DNA from 3 places in the Rhizobium sp. YS-1r genome. Region 1 is predicted to be linked to each of the others. Evidence: riboswitches for the same ligand, from Rfam matches in the RefSeq annotation. Region 1 holds a riboswitch; each other region holds the start of a gene.

Region 1 (4,691 bases):
ACCAGATAGCGGTACCGTCAAGCTCGGCACCAATCTTGAGATCGCAACGCTCGACCAGAAGCGCGAGAACCTGAATCCGGAGGAGACGCTCTCCCACTACCTGACAGACGGCCGCGGGGAGACGTTGCTGGTCAATGGCGAGCAGCGGCATGTCGCAGGCTACATGAAGGACTTCTTGTTCCAGCCGGAACAGATCAGGACACCGATCAGGAGCCTTTCCGGTGGTGAACGTGCCCGCCTGATGCTCGCCCGCATCATGGCGAAGCCCTCGAACCTCTTGATTCTCGACGAACCCACCAACGACCTCGACATCGAAACGCTGGATCTGCTGCAGGAAATTGTCGCCGGCTACAACGGCACGGTGATCCTCGTCAGCCATGATCGCGATTTCCTGGACCGCACCGTGACCTCGACGATCGCCCCGGCCAATCCGGAGGCGCCGGACGGGCGGTGGATCGAATATGCCGGCGGCTATACGGACATGCTGGCCCAACGGAGAGGCGCGATCGAGGAGAAGCGCAAGACGGAGAGAACGGAACGGCAGAAGACAGAGGCCGCCGCGCCGCCGGCCGAAACCTCCAAGGCCAAGGGAAAGCTCTCCTATAAGCAGAAATTCGCACTCGAAAACCTGCCGAAGGAAATTGCCAAGGCGGAGGAAGAAATTGCTGTCCGCGAGAAGAAGATGGCGGACCCGAACCTCTTTTCCAAAGACCCTGCCGCCTTCCACAAGCTTGCGGCGGAAATGGAAAGCCTGCGCGAAAGACTGACGAAAATGGAAGAAGAATGGCTCGAGCTCGAGATGCTGCGGGAAGAGCTGGAGAGCTGAACTAACGAATTATTAACTCTAATAACCGTTTCGGCAGAGGCGTCTGTCGCAAAACGGAACAAGCCACCATCCTGCTCGTTCTGCCTGCGTTCATGGTCGAGGCGCCAGTCGTCGCCCTCGATCCGAATTAAGGACCGGAAACCGTGCGGGGACGTCCAATGCTGACAAATGTAACGCGTCGTCGGCCACCCAGTGAGGTGACGAGTCAACGGGTGCTGATCGTGGAGGATGAGTTCCTGATCGCTCTCGATATCGCCGAAACTGTCGAAAATATGGGACTGAAGGTGGCGGGTTTTGCCAATGCCCGAAAACATGCCCTGGAACTGGCGCCGCGCGCCGATATCGCGATCGTCGACGTCAATCTGACCGATGGAAGGACCGGTCCGGAGATTGGACGGCAGCTTGCCGAACGATATGGCGTGACGGTCATCTTCATGACCGCGACCCCTGATGATCTCGAAGATGGCGTGGAAGGTTCTCTCGGTGTTCTCACCAAGCCCGTCATGCCGGAGGTCATGGAAAGGACGATCGATTATGCCATTGCCAACCGGCTTCACGGCATGGCAGCCGTTCCGCGCGAACTCAAGGTGTTCCGCCGGAACCCGCACCACTAGAGAAAAACCCTGGCTGCGATGTCGGTTTTACATTCTCTTACTCATCCTTGGGGCGAACGCGCCCATGTGCGTTGGATGGGGACAAAGAGGAAAAAACATGTACGGCTGCAGCTTCCGGGATCCGGACGGCCACGTCTGGGAAATCATGTAGATGGATATGAGCGCTGCCTGATCGCGGCGCAGCCTCTTGCCAGCCGATCCCACCGCCGCTACACCTGATTCGCTCTAACGGGGTGCCACGCCAGTGTGGCTGAGAGGCTTTGCCAACCCGCGGAACCTGATCCGGTTAAGACCGGCGGAGGGATTAGACGGCTTCCCATCAGCGCCTATTCCCACAATCAAAAGAGGAGGCGCTGATGCGCAAGATCGTTCTTTCGATGTTCGCGGCCGCAGCCGCCCTTTCCTTTTCACTGTCCGCTCAGGCGCAGGAAAAGACACTGACTGTCTATACGTATGAAAGCTTCGTCTCCGACTGGGGGCCCGGCCCGAAGGTCAAGGAAGCCTTCGAAAAGAGCTGCACCTGCAGGCTCAACTTCGTCGGCGTTGCCGATGGTGTGGCGCTCCTCACCCGCCTCAAGCTCGAAGGCGAGAAGACGGATGCCGATATCGCGCTCGGCCTGGACACCAACCTGATTTCGGAAGCCAAGGCAACCGGCCTTTTCGAGCCGCACGGCCTCGATACATCCGCGATCAGTGTGCCTGGAAATTATACCGACGATACGTTCATCCCCTATGACTACGGTCATTTTGCCGTCGTCTACGATACGCAGGTGATGAAGAATCCGCCCAATAGCCTGAAGGAACTGGTGGAAGGCGACCCTTCGCAGAAAATCGCAATCGAAGATCCGCGCACCTCGACGCCGGGACTAGGCCTGCTGCTCTGGGTGAGGTCGGTCTACGGCGACAAGGCGCCGGAAGCCTGGGCGAAACTCAGGAAGCGCGTGCTGACAGTCACCCCCGGCTGGTCGGAAGCCTATGGCCTTCTCACAAAGGGCGAGGTGCCGATGGTCTTCTCCTACACCACTTCGCCTGCCTATCACATGGTCGAGGAAAAGACCGAACGCTACCAGGCCGCATCCTTCTCGGAGGGCCACTACATCCAGATCGAGGTGGCCGGCATGTTGACAAACGCGTCCGACAAGGATCTGGCCAAACAGTTCCTCAGGTTCATGGTCTCGCCAGTCTTTCAGGACATTATCCCCACCACCAACTGGATGATGCCGATTTCGAAGACATCCGAGCCGTTGCCGGACGCCTTCGACAAGCTCGTGCAGCCGAAAACGACCTTCCTGATGGGCTCGGACGAGGTGGCGAAGAATCGGCAGGCCTGGATCGACGAATGGCTGACCGCCATGAGCATGAACTAAGACCTCCGCCTTGCTGACCCGCGCCCAACGACGACGGGGGATTGCCTGGGGCCTGCTGAGCCTCCTTGGCATCACCCTCTTCGTCGGCATTGCTGTCACCGCACTGCTTTCATGGGATGCCGGGGACACAGGAGCCCGGCTCTTCACGGCCTATACCTGGCGGATCCTGCGCTTCACCCTATGGCAGGCTGTGCTTTCGACACTGCTCTCCATCGCCTTTGCCATACCCGTTACGCTGGCGCTTGCGCGCCGCCCCCGTTTTCCAGGACGTGTCTGGATGATCCGGTTGATGGCGGTTCCCATGGGCCTGCCGGTGCTGATCGGCGCATTGGGTCTTATCGGCATCTGGGGCCGGCAGGGTGTGATCAACAGCCTGCTGTTGAAACTCGGCCTCGACCAGCCAGTCAGCATCTACGGACTTACCGGCATTCTGCTGGCCCATGTCTTCTTCAACCTGCCGCTCGCCGCCCGGCTGCTGCTCGCCGCGCTGGAGCGGCTTCCGGCGGAATACTGGCAGCTCGCCTCCAGCCTCGGCATGCGACCATTTTCGGTCTTTCGGTTCATCGAGTGGCCGGCTGTGCAACGCGTCATACCCGGCATTGCCGGCCTGATCTTCATGCTCTGCGCCACCAGTTTCACGCTCGTGCTCGTGCTCGGCGGTGGACCTGCGGCAACGACGCTCGAAGTTGCGATCTACCAATCGCTGCGTTTCGATTTCGACCCGCCGCGCGCCGTCGCGCTCGCGATCCTGCAGATCGGCATTACCGCGCTGATCCTGATCGCCATGGCGCGGTTTCCCATACCGGACGATGCGGGCATGACAGCAGGTCAGGCGACCCGCCGTTTCGACGGCCGGACCGTGCCCGCACGACTTTGGGATGCGTTCGCCATTTCGGTCGCCACCGCCTTTCTGGTTCTGCCGTTGGCATCGATTGTCTCTGCCGGGCTGAAGGCCGATCTCTGGAAACTTGCGACCAGCATCGCCTTCCTTCGCGCCGCATGGACGAGTTTTGCCATCGCCCTTACCGCCGGCTTGCTCGCCGTCCTTACATCGCTGGCAATCATTGCCGCGCGGGGGTCTGTAGCCGATATGAAGCGACCTGGAAAAGTCGCCGGAGGATTCTCCGCCCTGCTTGGCGGCATGTCCTCCCTGGTACTCCTGGTCCCGCCTGTCGTGCTTGGGACCGGCTGGTTCCTCACGCTGCGCCCGATCGGCGATGTGACCCGTTTTGCGCCGGCTTTGCTGGCGTTGATCAACATGCTGATGGCGTTACCCTTCGTCATGCGCGTGCTCGCGCCGGCAATTGAGACCCATCGTCAGCAATCGGGCAGGCTATCGGCAAGTCTCGGGATTTCCGGCTTGGCAAAGCTTCAACGAATCGACCTGCCCGTCCTGATAAGACCCCTTTTGACGGCCCTCTCCTTTGCGATGGCCCTGTCGCTCGGCGATCTCGGCGCGGTAGCACTATTCGGCTCCAACGATCTCACGACGCTTCCCTGGCTTGTCTACAGCCGGCTATCCAGCTATCGCACCAACGACGCTGACGGGCTGGCACTCCTCCTCGGCATCATCTGCCTGTTGCTGACCATGCTCGGCACGGTCGGCCAAAAGGAGGCGAGACATGACTGATGGCGTCGTGCTGGACAAGGTCGAACTCCGGCTTGGCACAAAGGACTTTCGTTTCAATTGTAGCCTGCCTGCCGGCGCTGTGACGGCAGTGACCGGCCCGTCGGGCTCCGGCAAATCGACTTTGCTGAACCTTGTGGCCGGCTTTGAAACGCCGGATCGGGGCCATGTACTGGTCGGCGGCGAGGACGTGACGCACGAGCATCCTTCCGGACGCCCGGTTTCGCTGATCTTCCAGGACAACAATCTTTTCACGC
Region 2 (4,691 bases), on a different contig from region 1:
CTTTGCCTCCGGTTCCTCGATCACGCTTTCGGCCGCCTGCGCTGAGCGGGTTTTTGGCCAGTTCGACAAGTACAAGGAAAAGCTGGTCCTCCGTCCGCAGGAGATCAGCAATCATCCGGAGGTCATCCGCAGGCTGGGCGTGATCGGCATCAACACTGCTCTGGAAGTCGACATTTACGGCAACGTCAATTCCACCCATGTGAACGGCACGCATATGATGAACGGTATCGGCGGCTCGGGCGATTTCGCCCGCAACGCCTATCTGTCTATCTTCGTCACCAAGTCGGTCGCCAAGGGCGGCAAACTTTCCTCGGTGGTTCCCATGGTTCCGCATGTGGATCACACCGAACATGATGTGGACATCATCGTCACCGAAAACGGGCTTGCGGACCTGAGGGAGCTTGCACCCCGCGAGCGCGCCGGGCAGATCATTGCCAACTGCGCCCATCCCGACTTCCGCGATCGTCTGGCCGACTATTTCCAACGTGCCTCAGTCCGCGGCGGGCAGACGCCTCATCTGCTCGAAGAGGCATTTTCCTGGCATGAGCGGAGCCGGCAGACCGGCACCATGCGGCTTGGCTGAGCGAACGACTGTTCCTACCACCATTCGTGAAAATGCTGCACGGGACCGTGGCCGGTTCCCACGGTGAGCGTGCCGGCAGCCGCGATGGCGCCGGAGAGATAGGCTTTGGCGATCGCGACGGCCTCGGCCGGTGAGGCGCCCTTGGCGAGTTCCGCGGCGATCGCGCTGGAAAGCGTACACCCGGTGCCGTGTGTGTTCTTCGTCGCCACGCGATTTCCCTCGAACCAATGGATGCCGGAGGCATCGGCCAGGACATCCGGGCTGTCACTGCTCTCCAGGTGACCGCCCTTCACCAGTACCGCCTTCGGACCGATTTTACGCAGGCGTTCGGCCTGATCGGCCATTATCTGGCGGGTGGTGGCGACGGGTTCGCCGAGCAGGGCGGCTGTTTCCGGCAGATTGGGTGTGACGACGGTGGCAACCGGCATCAGCCGATAGGTGACGGCATCCATCGCCTCCGAAGCAAGCAGCGGGGAGCCTCCCTTGGCGATCATTACCGGGTCGAGCACGATCGGCAGGCTATCGCGATAGGGCTTGAGCACATCCGCAACCGTTTCGGCAATCTCGGTATTGGCAATCATGCCGATCTTTACCGCATCCACCCGCACATCCGCGAAAATGGTGCGGATCTGCTCCGCGACGAACTCGGCAGGCACCGGATGCACACCCGTGACCCCTTGCGTGTTCTGCGCGGTCAGCGCCGTCAGCACGGCCATGCCATAGGTGCCGCGTGCCGAAAACGTCTTGAGGTCGGCCTGAATGCCGGCGCCGCCGGAGGGATCGGAACCGGCGATGGAAAGAATATTGCGGATCATGCGCGTGCCCTTTCGATTTCCTCGGCAATCCTGCGGGCGGCGGCTTTGGGGTCCGGCTGGCCGCAGATCGCGGAGACGACGGCGATGCCTCTCGCGCCGGCGGCAAGTGCTGGGCCAGCATGTTCCGCCTTGACGCCGCCTATCGCGACAGCCGGCACGGGTGCTGCTGCGACGATGCGGGCAAGTCCGTCGAAGCCGATCGGTTGCTTGTGGTCCGGCTTGGTGACGGTCGCAAAGACCGGGCCGATGCCGACATAGTCCACGACGGAGGTATCGATGCGTTGCGCCAGTTCCTCGGTTTCGACCGAGAGACCGAGGATCATGTCCCGGCCAATGCGCTCGCGGGCGATAGCCGCGACCATGTCGCTCTGACCGACATGCAGGCCTGCGGCACCGATTGCGATCGCCGCCTCGACATCGTCATTGACGATCAGTGGCACTCTGGCGCCGGCAAGCGCTGCCTTCAGGGCACGGCCGGTCTCGATGATCTGCGCCGTATCCGCGTGCTTGTCGCGGAGCTGCACGATCGTAGCGCCGCCCTCGACGGCAAGCCGGGCAGTCTCCACCATGCCGATTTCGCGGCAGAGATCGGGATCGAGGACGAGATAGACGGAAAGGTCGAAATTCTTCATGCGCTGACGATCCTGGCTTTGGTATCGAGCGTCTCGGGCGAAAGTGTTGCAAGGCGATCGAGAAAGAGGGGCAAGAAGGAGCCTGGTCCGGCGGCACTGATAGCCGCTTCCTCGCCAGCGACCGCGAACATGGCGAGTGCCGCCGCCGTCGCCTCGAACGGTCCTTCCGGGTTTGCCGCCGCAAAGGCGCCAACGAGGCAGGTGAGCGAGCAGCCGAGGGCAGTGACGCGTGGCATCAGCGCTGAACCGCCCATGATGCGAACCGAGTGCTGGCCGTCGGTGACGAAATCCACTTCACCGGTAACCGCGACGATGGAGCCGCTCTGCCGGGCAAGCGCGATCGCCGAACCTTCCGCCGCCTCGGTCGGATCGCCGCTGTCAACGCCGTGGCCGCTCGACTGGCTGCCTGCCTGCGCAATGATCTCGGAGGCATTGCCACGCACGATCGTGGGTTTCAGCTTCATGAGTTCGGCGACAGCAGCGCGGCGGTAGGCGGTGGCGAAATGGGCGACCGGATCGAGCACCCAGGGCTTGCCGGTTTCGCCAGCGGCTTTCGCAGCTTCCTTCATGCCAGCCAGGAAATCCGGCGAAAGCGTTCCGATATTGATCGTCAGCGCAGATGCGATACTGGCAAATTCGCCGGCCTCCTCTTTCGTATGCACCATGGCGGGCGAGGCGCCGGCAGCGAGCATCACATTCGCCGCGATATTCATCGCCACGAAATTGGTGATGTTCTGGACAAGCGGATTTTTCGCACGCATCGCAGTCAGCAATTGGCCTGGAGTCTGTGTGGTCTGCATTCTCGCCTCGTTCGGCGGGGCAGACGCATGGGTTCTTCTGATCGAAGAACCGAACGACTCCCTCCGCCAGCATGATCTGGTTCAGGTTCAAAGGGTACTTCTCAGCCCAGCTTTACGCCGGACGCCCCTGTCTGGGACAAGGCTTACCGCAGATCGGCCTGCGACCGCCAGCGAATTTTTCTGAAAAATACCCTTGAAGCTCTAGTGGCTGGAGGTTGTAAGGAAGTGCTCGATCCCGAAAGGAAGAGAAATGGCAGCGACAAATCAGGCTCGGTACAAGGTTGGCGGCATGGATTGCGCAAGTTGTGCGACCAAGATCGACACGGCAGTGCGCCGCATGCCGGGCGTCGAGGATGTCTCAGTATCCGTCGCCGCCGGTACGATGACAGTGAGCCATGACGAAACGAGCGACCTGGGCGCGATCGAGAAAAAGGTGACCGGGCTTGGTTATTCGCTGCGGGCGCTCGGCAGGAAGGCGCCAACTACGACGGGGCATGAGCATGATCACGATGGCGGACACGATCACAGCCATGACCACAACGACGGCAGCCACTCCACACATGGCGCCAGGGAGATTGAAGGCCTTCATGGTCACGACCATGGGCTGACGGAAGGACCGTGGTGGAAGAGCGCCAAAGGCCGGCTGACTATCCTTGCCGGTGCGGCGCTCGCAGTTGCCTATGGGCTCGGCCATCTGGTGCCGGCCTATGACACCTACATATTCTCGGCCGCCATGCTGATCGGTCTTGTGCCGATCGCCCGTCGCGCCGTCATGGCAGCCCTTGCCGGCACGCCGTTTTCGATCGAGATGCTGATGACCATTGCCGCCGTCGGAGCGGTCGTCATCAATGCCTCGGAAGAGGCTGCCGCCGTGGTCTTCCTCTTCCTCGTCGGCGAACTTCTGGAAGGGGTCGCAGCCGGCAAGGCGCGCCAGAGCATCCGCAGCCTCACGGCGCTGGTCCCGAAGAACGCGTTGCTGGAGGTGAACGGGCAGACCCGTGAGGTGCCGGCCGAGAACCTGGCGGTCGGCTCTGTCATCCTCGTGCGGCCAGGCGATCGGATTTCGGCGGATGGCGTCATCGTCGCCGGCACGAGCGCGGTCGACCAGGCGCCGGTGACGGGGGAAAGCACGCCGGTCGTCAAAGGCGTGGGCGATAAGGTTTTCGCCGGCACGATTAACGGCGATGCGGCGCTGCGCGTACGGGTGACGGCTGCCGCGGAGGACAACACGATCGCCCGCATTGTCCGGATGGTCGAGGAGGCGCAGGAGAAGAAGGCGCCGACCGAGCGTTTCATCGACCGTTTTTCACGCTATTACACACCCGGCGTCGTGGTGGTTGCCGCTCTGGTTGCCATCCTGCCGCCGCTTGTGGCCGGTGCCGCCTGGGGGGTGTGGATCTACAAGGGCCTGGCGATCCTGCTGATCGGCTGCCCCTGTGCGCTGGTCATCTCGACGCCGGCTGCGATCGCTGCTTCGCTTTCCTCCGGTGCCCGTCGCGGCTTGCTGATGAAGGGCGGTGCCGTTCTGGAAACGCTCGGCAAGCTGACGGCCGTGGCGCTCGACAAGACCGGAACACTGACCGCGGGCAAGCCGCAGGTGACGGACGTGATCGCCTTCGGCCGCAACGCCGAAGACGTGCTGCGTTACGCCGCGGCGCTTGAAACCGGCTCGAGCCATCCGCTGGCCGTCGCAATCCTCGCCAAGGCGGCCGAGGATGAGGTGGATATTCCCGCTGTGTCGGATGCCAGATCCCTGAATGGCAAGGGTGTCGCCGCCACGGTCGAAGGCCAGGAAGTCTTTCTGTGTTCGCCAAAGGCGGCGGCCGAACGGGTATCGCTGCCGATGGCCCATTCCCGGCGG
Region 3 (4,691 bases), on a different contig from region 1:
TGTCCTGAGATCTCGGAGAGCCCACGCGAATGCGGAACCTCATTGGAATTGTATAAAGTGGCTCCGCATTCGCGTGGTCTTCGGCGTTCTCTCGGGGCTTCCGGCCCCTACAGGTGATCATATCGCCTCGCTGCGTGGTCTCGTTCACGCCCGTCTTTTCGGGACAGGCTCACCACTTGCACGGCTCAACCGAACCTGACCCGGCGGCCAGGGGGAGGCTTGATAGGAGCAACCGCCTTTCGACATGCGCTCCATGGCTTTCACCTCTTCCACCATTCCCGCACGTTACGGTTCCGATGGAAGCGCCGGCTCCCGCCTGCCCGCGAACGTCTCGCGAAACACTCCGGCGACGGAAGCGGGACAATTCTAGGCATGACGCAAGAGGGCGGGGACGAAAGGGAGTGATTTTTTCTGCCGGCTTCGGTCAAGGCCTTGATTTGCCTCACCACACCCCCTCTGCCCTACCGGGCATCTCCCCCTCAAGTGCAGGGGAATTGCATATAATAAACATGCTATGGCTTCCGTGGAATGATGAAGCGGGCAGCATGCTCGATTCCCATATGCGATAGCCCTCCCCTCAAGTGGGGAGATCGGATCGACGCACCGGCTTCCTCAAACAAGCCCGCTTCGGTTAGATCGACGGCCTGCTGCCCAGCAAACGCTAAATGAGGCCAAGAGGGGAGCGGGCATGTGCTTGAATCCTCAGGTCAAGCACAGCAATGAGGAATACCTCCGCCGGAAGATCGGCGGAGGCTTTGATGCATCAATCCTTTCCGACCGGCATGTAGAGGTCGCCGCCGTCGCGGTATTTCGCGGCCATCGCCTCCAGCCCCTCCTTCTGCGCTTCGGCACGGATGTCGTGCGAAATCCGCATGGAGCAGAATTTCGGACCGCACATGGAGCAGAAATGCGCCACCTTGTGTGCCTCCTTCGGCAGCGTCTCGTCATGGAAATTGCGCGCCGTTTCCGGATCGAGCGACAGGTTGAACTGGTCCTCCCAGCGGAACTCGAACCGGGCGCGCGACAGCGCATCGTCGCGGATGCGAGCGGCGGGATGCCCTTTGGCAAGATCGGCCGCATGCGCGGCGATCTTGTAGGTGACGACGCCGACCTTGACGTCGTCGCGGTCCGGCAGGCCGAGATGTTCCTTCGGCGTGACGTAGCAGAGCATGGCCGTGCCGAACCAGCCGATCATCGCCGCACCAATGCCGGACGTGATGTGGTCATAGCCCGGCGCGATATCGGTCGTCAGTGGCCCAAGCGTATAGAACGGCGCTTCGCCGCAGACCTTCAGCTGCTTGTCCATGTTTTCCTTGATCTTGTGCATCGGCACATGGCCGGGGCCTTCAATCATCACCTGGCAGTCCTTCGCCCAGGCGATCTGCGTCAATTCGCCGAGCGTTTCCAGCTCCGCGAACTGCGCCGCATCGTTGGCGTCGGCGATCGAGCCGGGGCGCAGCCCGTCGCCGAGCGAGAAGGAGACGTCATAGGCGCGGCAGATGTCGCAGATCTCTTCAAAGTGCTCGTAGAGAAAGCTCTCCTTGTGGTGATGCAGACACCACTTGGCCATGATCGATCCGCCGCGCGAGACGATGCCGGTGACGCGGTCGACGGTGAGCGGAATGTAGGCAAGCCGGACGCCGGCATGGATGGTGAAATAGTCGACGCCCTGTTCGGCCTGCTCGATCAGCGTGTCGCGGAAAACTTCCCAGGTGAGATCCTCGGCAATGCCGTTCACCTTTTCGAGCGCCTGGTAGAGCGGCACCGTGCCGATCGGGACCGGCGAGTTGCGGATGATCCATTCGCGGATGTTATGGATGTTGCGGCCGGTCGACAGGTCCATGACCGTATCGGCGCCCCAGCGGATCGCCCAGACCATTTTCTCGACCTCTTCGGCCATCGACGAGGTGACGGCCGAATTGCCGATATTGGCGTTGATCTTCACCAGGAAGTTCCGGCCGATAATCATCGGTTCGGTCTCCGGATGGTTGATATTGGCGGGGATGATCGCCCGGCCGGCGGCGACTTCCTGGCGCACGAATTCCGGCGTCACAAAGTCTGGCACGTGCGCCCCAAAACTTTCGCCATCGCGGGCAAGTGCTTCTTTCGCAGCCTGCCGTCCGAGATTTTCCCGGATCGCGATGAACTCCATTTCCGGCGTTATGATCCCGGCCCGCGCATAGGCGAGCTGGGTGACGGCCAGGCCCGCTTTCGCCTTCAACGGCGCATTGCGAACCGGGAATTCCGGCGTCAGGCGATCGCCGGTGACAAAGCCGTTGTCCTCCGGCTTGACGATGCGTCCCTCATAGGTCTCCACGTCGCCGCGGGCCTTGATCCAGCTTTCGCGAAGACGCGGCAGGCCGGATTCAATGCTGATCGTCGCACCTTCGGCCGTATAGGGGCCGGATGAGTCATAGACCGTCACCGGCGGTTCGCCGGAGGTCGGGTGCAGCGCGATCTCGCGCATCGGCACGCGGATGTCGGGATGAAGGACTCCGGGCTTCAGGACCTTCTTCGAAGCGGGAAGCGGGCCGGTGGTGACGACCGGGGTAAGCTTGGTGGTCGCGATATTCATGGTTGAGGCTCCAAGGTTTGACGTTTGGAGACCCAGTCCGGTGCTGGAATGATGGAAGAACGCCTTGAGCCGGAGCGGGAATCCCGCCATTGAGCCGTGAGCGTCCGCACCGTCCCTACGCCAGTATGAACTGGATCAGGTTCAACGGGTCACTGCGCCACAATCGGCAAAGCCGTATTGCCCAGCAGTATCTCAGCCCCTTGCCGGGACCCCCCTGGTGAATCCGGACATCAGAAACCGGAGCCGCCCTCCTGTCAAGTCAGTTCGGACAGATGCCGATCGGTTGGATTTTAGCGAATCCCGCAGCCCGATTTTCAGCATGTTTCTTACCGGAATCTTATGCTTTCCGGCCTAAACATCCCGCCAGCGATGAACGCTTGAGTTCCAATTATCGGGAGACGTCGAGATGAACGAGACCATTCGCGAACTGCTGGCGAAACTGGGCAATCTGCCGGTCGCCGTGACCGAGCTGGAAGATGGCGCCGATCTTTATGCGGCGGGCCTTTCTTCCTTTGCATCCGTGCAGCTCATGCTGGGCCTCGAAGAGGCCTTCGACATCGAGTTTCCGGACAACCTGTTGAACCGCAAGTCCTTTGCCAGCATCTCGGCGATCGAGCAGACGGTATCCCACATCCTGAAAGCCAAAGAGGCCGCGTGATGAGCCTTGCCGCTGTCGCAACCGATATGAGCCTCGGCGCACGCGCCCATCGCGTGGCGAGGGTGGCCGCCGATTTCGCCGATTCCGTCGACCGCGAAGGCCGCTTCCCGAAGGAAGCCGTCGATGCCATGAAGGCCGAACGCCTGCTCGGCATCCAGATCCCCGCAGCCTTCGGCGGCGAGAGTGCAACGACGCAGGAGCTCGCGGAGATCTGCTCCATTCTGGGACAGGCCTGTGCCGCGAGCGCCATGGTCTTCGCCATGCACCAGATCAAGGTTTCGAGCCTTGTCGAGCACGGTGCCGAGAGCGAATGGCACAGGGATTTCATGCGCGAGCTTTGCGCTCGCCAGCTTCTCGTCGCCTCGGCGACGACGGAGGCCGGCATCGGCGGGAACCTGCGCAATTCCATCTGCGCCATCGAGATCGACGGCGACACCTGCCGGCTGACCAAGGATGCGACGGTGATTTCCTACGGGGAGCACGCCGACGCGATCATGGTCACCTCCCGCGCCCGTGCGGACGCGGCTCCGGGCGACCAGGTGATGACCGTCTTCAGGAAGAGCCAGTATACGCTCGAAAAGACCGTCGACTGGGATACGCTCGGCATGCGCGGCACCTGCTCGGATGGTTTCATCTTCAAGGGCGAGGCGCCCGCGGCACAGGTCTTCCCGAAGACTTTCGCCGAAATCGCCGCACAGTCCATGCTCGCAAGCTCCCACCTGCTGTGGAGCGCCGTCTGGTACGGTATCGCCGCCGATGCGGTGCTTCGCGCCCAGGCCTTCGTGCGCGCCGCCGCCCGCAAGGCGGGCGGCTCGCAGCCGCCCGGCGCGTTGCGGCTGGCCGAGGCCTCGAACCTGCTGCAGCTCCTGAAGGCCAACATCCTCTCGGGCCTCAGGGCCTACGAGGATGCCCGGGCGGATCCGGACCAGCTTTCCTCCATGGCGTTCTCGATCGCCATGAACAACGTCAAGCTCGCCTCCTCCGAGACGATCCTGACGATCATCAACCAGGCGATGATCATCTGCGGCATCATGGGCTACAAGAACGGCACGCCCTACAGCCTCGGCAGGCACCTGCGCGATGCCCATTCCGCCCAGTTGATGATCTCCAACGACCGCATCCTCGGCAACACGTCGACCATGTTGCTCGTGCAGAAACCGGACACCAGCCTTCTCGGCTGACGCCCACTTCGTCAAATGAATTGCCCTTCAAATGAATTGATTGAGGTGAAGCCAATGGACATGCAAGTTTCCTTTCTCGACCGCCTGTTCGATGCAGGCCTTCTGATCGAGACCGGCGTCGACGGTCTTTACGGCCGAAGCGGCCAGTTCGAGGACGTCATCGCCGCTTTCGAGCGACTGATCGACAGCGTGGGCGGCGCCGATGGCGCCGAGGCCATGCGCTTTCCGCCGGGCATGAACCGCGAATTCTTCGAAACCAGCGGCTATATGAAGAGCT

Evidence for each region. A riboswitch is a leader RNA that binds a small molecule or an ion and turns the genes downstream of it on or off. The one in region 1 is predicted to bind thiamine pyrophosphate.
Region 2: it holds a riboswitch for thiamine pyrophosphate, as region 1 does, so the genes downstream of both, thiM (hydroxyethylthiazole kinase) here and thiB (thiamine ABC transporter substrate binding subunit) in region 1, are expected to answer to the same signal.
Region 3: it holds a riboswitch for thiamine pyrophosphate, as region 1 does, so the genes downstream of both, thiC (phosphomethylpyrimidine synthase ThiC) here and thiB (thiamine ABC transporter substrate binding subunit) in region 1, are expected to answer to the same signal.

What each region holds. Positions count from the first base shown of each region.
Region 1 is NZ_JPYQ01000055.1:206,895-211,585, reverse strand. It holds gene JL39_RS23765 (ABC-F family ATP-binding cassette domain-containing protein) at 1-826, shown strand, start outside; gene JL39_RS23760 (response regulator) at 985-1,440, shown strand; TPP riboswitch at 1,660-1,761, shown strand; gene thiB (thiamine ABC transporter substrate binding subunit) at 1,818-2,807, shown strand; gene thiP (thiamine/thiamine pyrophosphate ABC transporter permease ThiP) at 2,818-4,437, shown strand; gene JL39_RS23745 (ATP-binding cassette domain-containing protein) at 4,430-4,691, shown strand, end outside.
Region 2 is NZ_JPYQ01000001.1:462,748-467,438, forward strand. It holds gene JL39_RS02110 (acetyl-CoA hydrolase/transferase family protein) at 1-583, shown strand, start outside; gene thiD (bifunctional hydroxymethylpyrimidine kinase/phosphomethylpyrimidine kinase) at 598-1,398, opposite strand; gene thiE (thiamine phosphate synthase) at 1,395-2,030, opposite strand; gene thiM (hydroxyethylthiazole kinase) at 2,027-2,830, opposite strand; TPP riboswitch at 2,872-2,969, opposite strand; gene JL39_RS02130 (heavy metal translocating P-type ATPase) at 3,081-4,691, shown strand, end outside.
Region 3 is NZ_JPYQ01000025.1:209,730-214,420, reverse strand. It holds gene thiC (phosphomethylpyrimidine synthase ThiC) at 764-2,575, opposite strand; TPP riboswitch at 2,670-2,801, opposite strand; gene JL39_RS19400 (acyl carrier protein) at 2,982-3,233, shown strand; gene JL39_RS19395 (acyl-CoA dehydrogenase family protein) at 3,233-4,414, shown strand; gene JL39_RS19390 (amino acid--[acyl-carrier-protein] ligase) at 4,469-4,691, shown strand, end outside.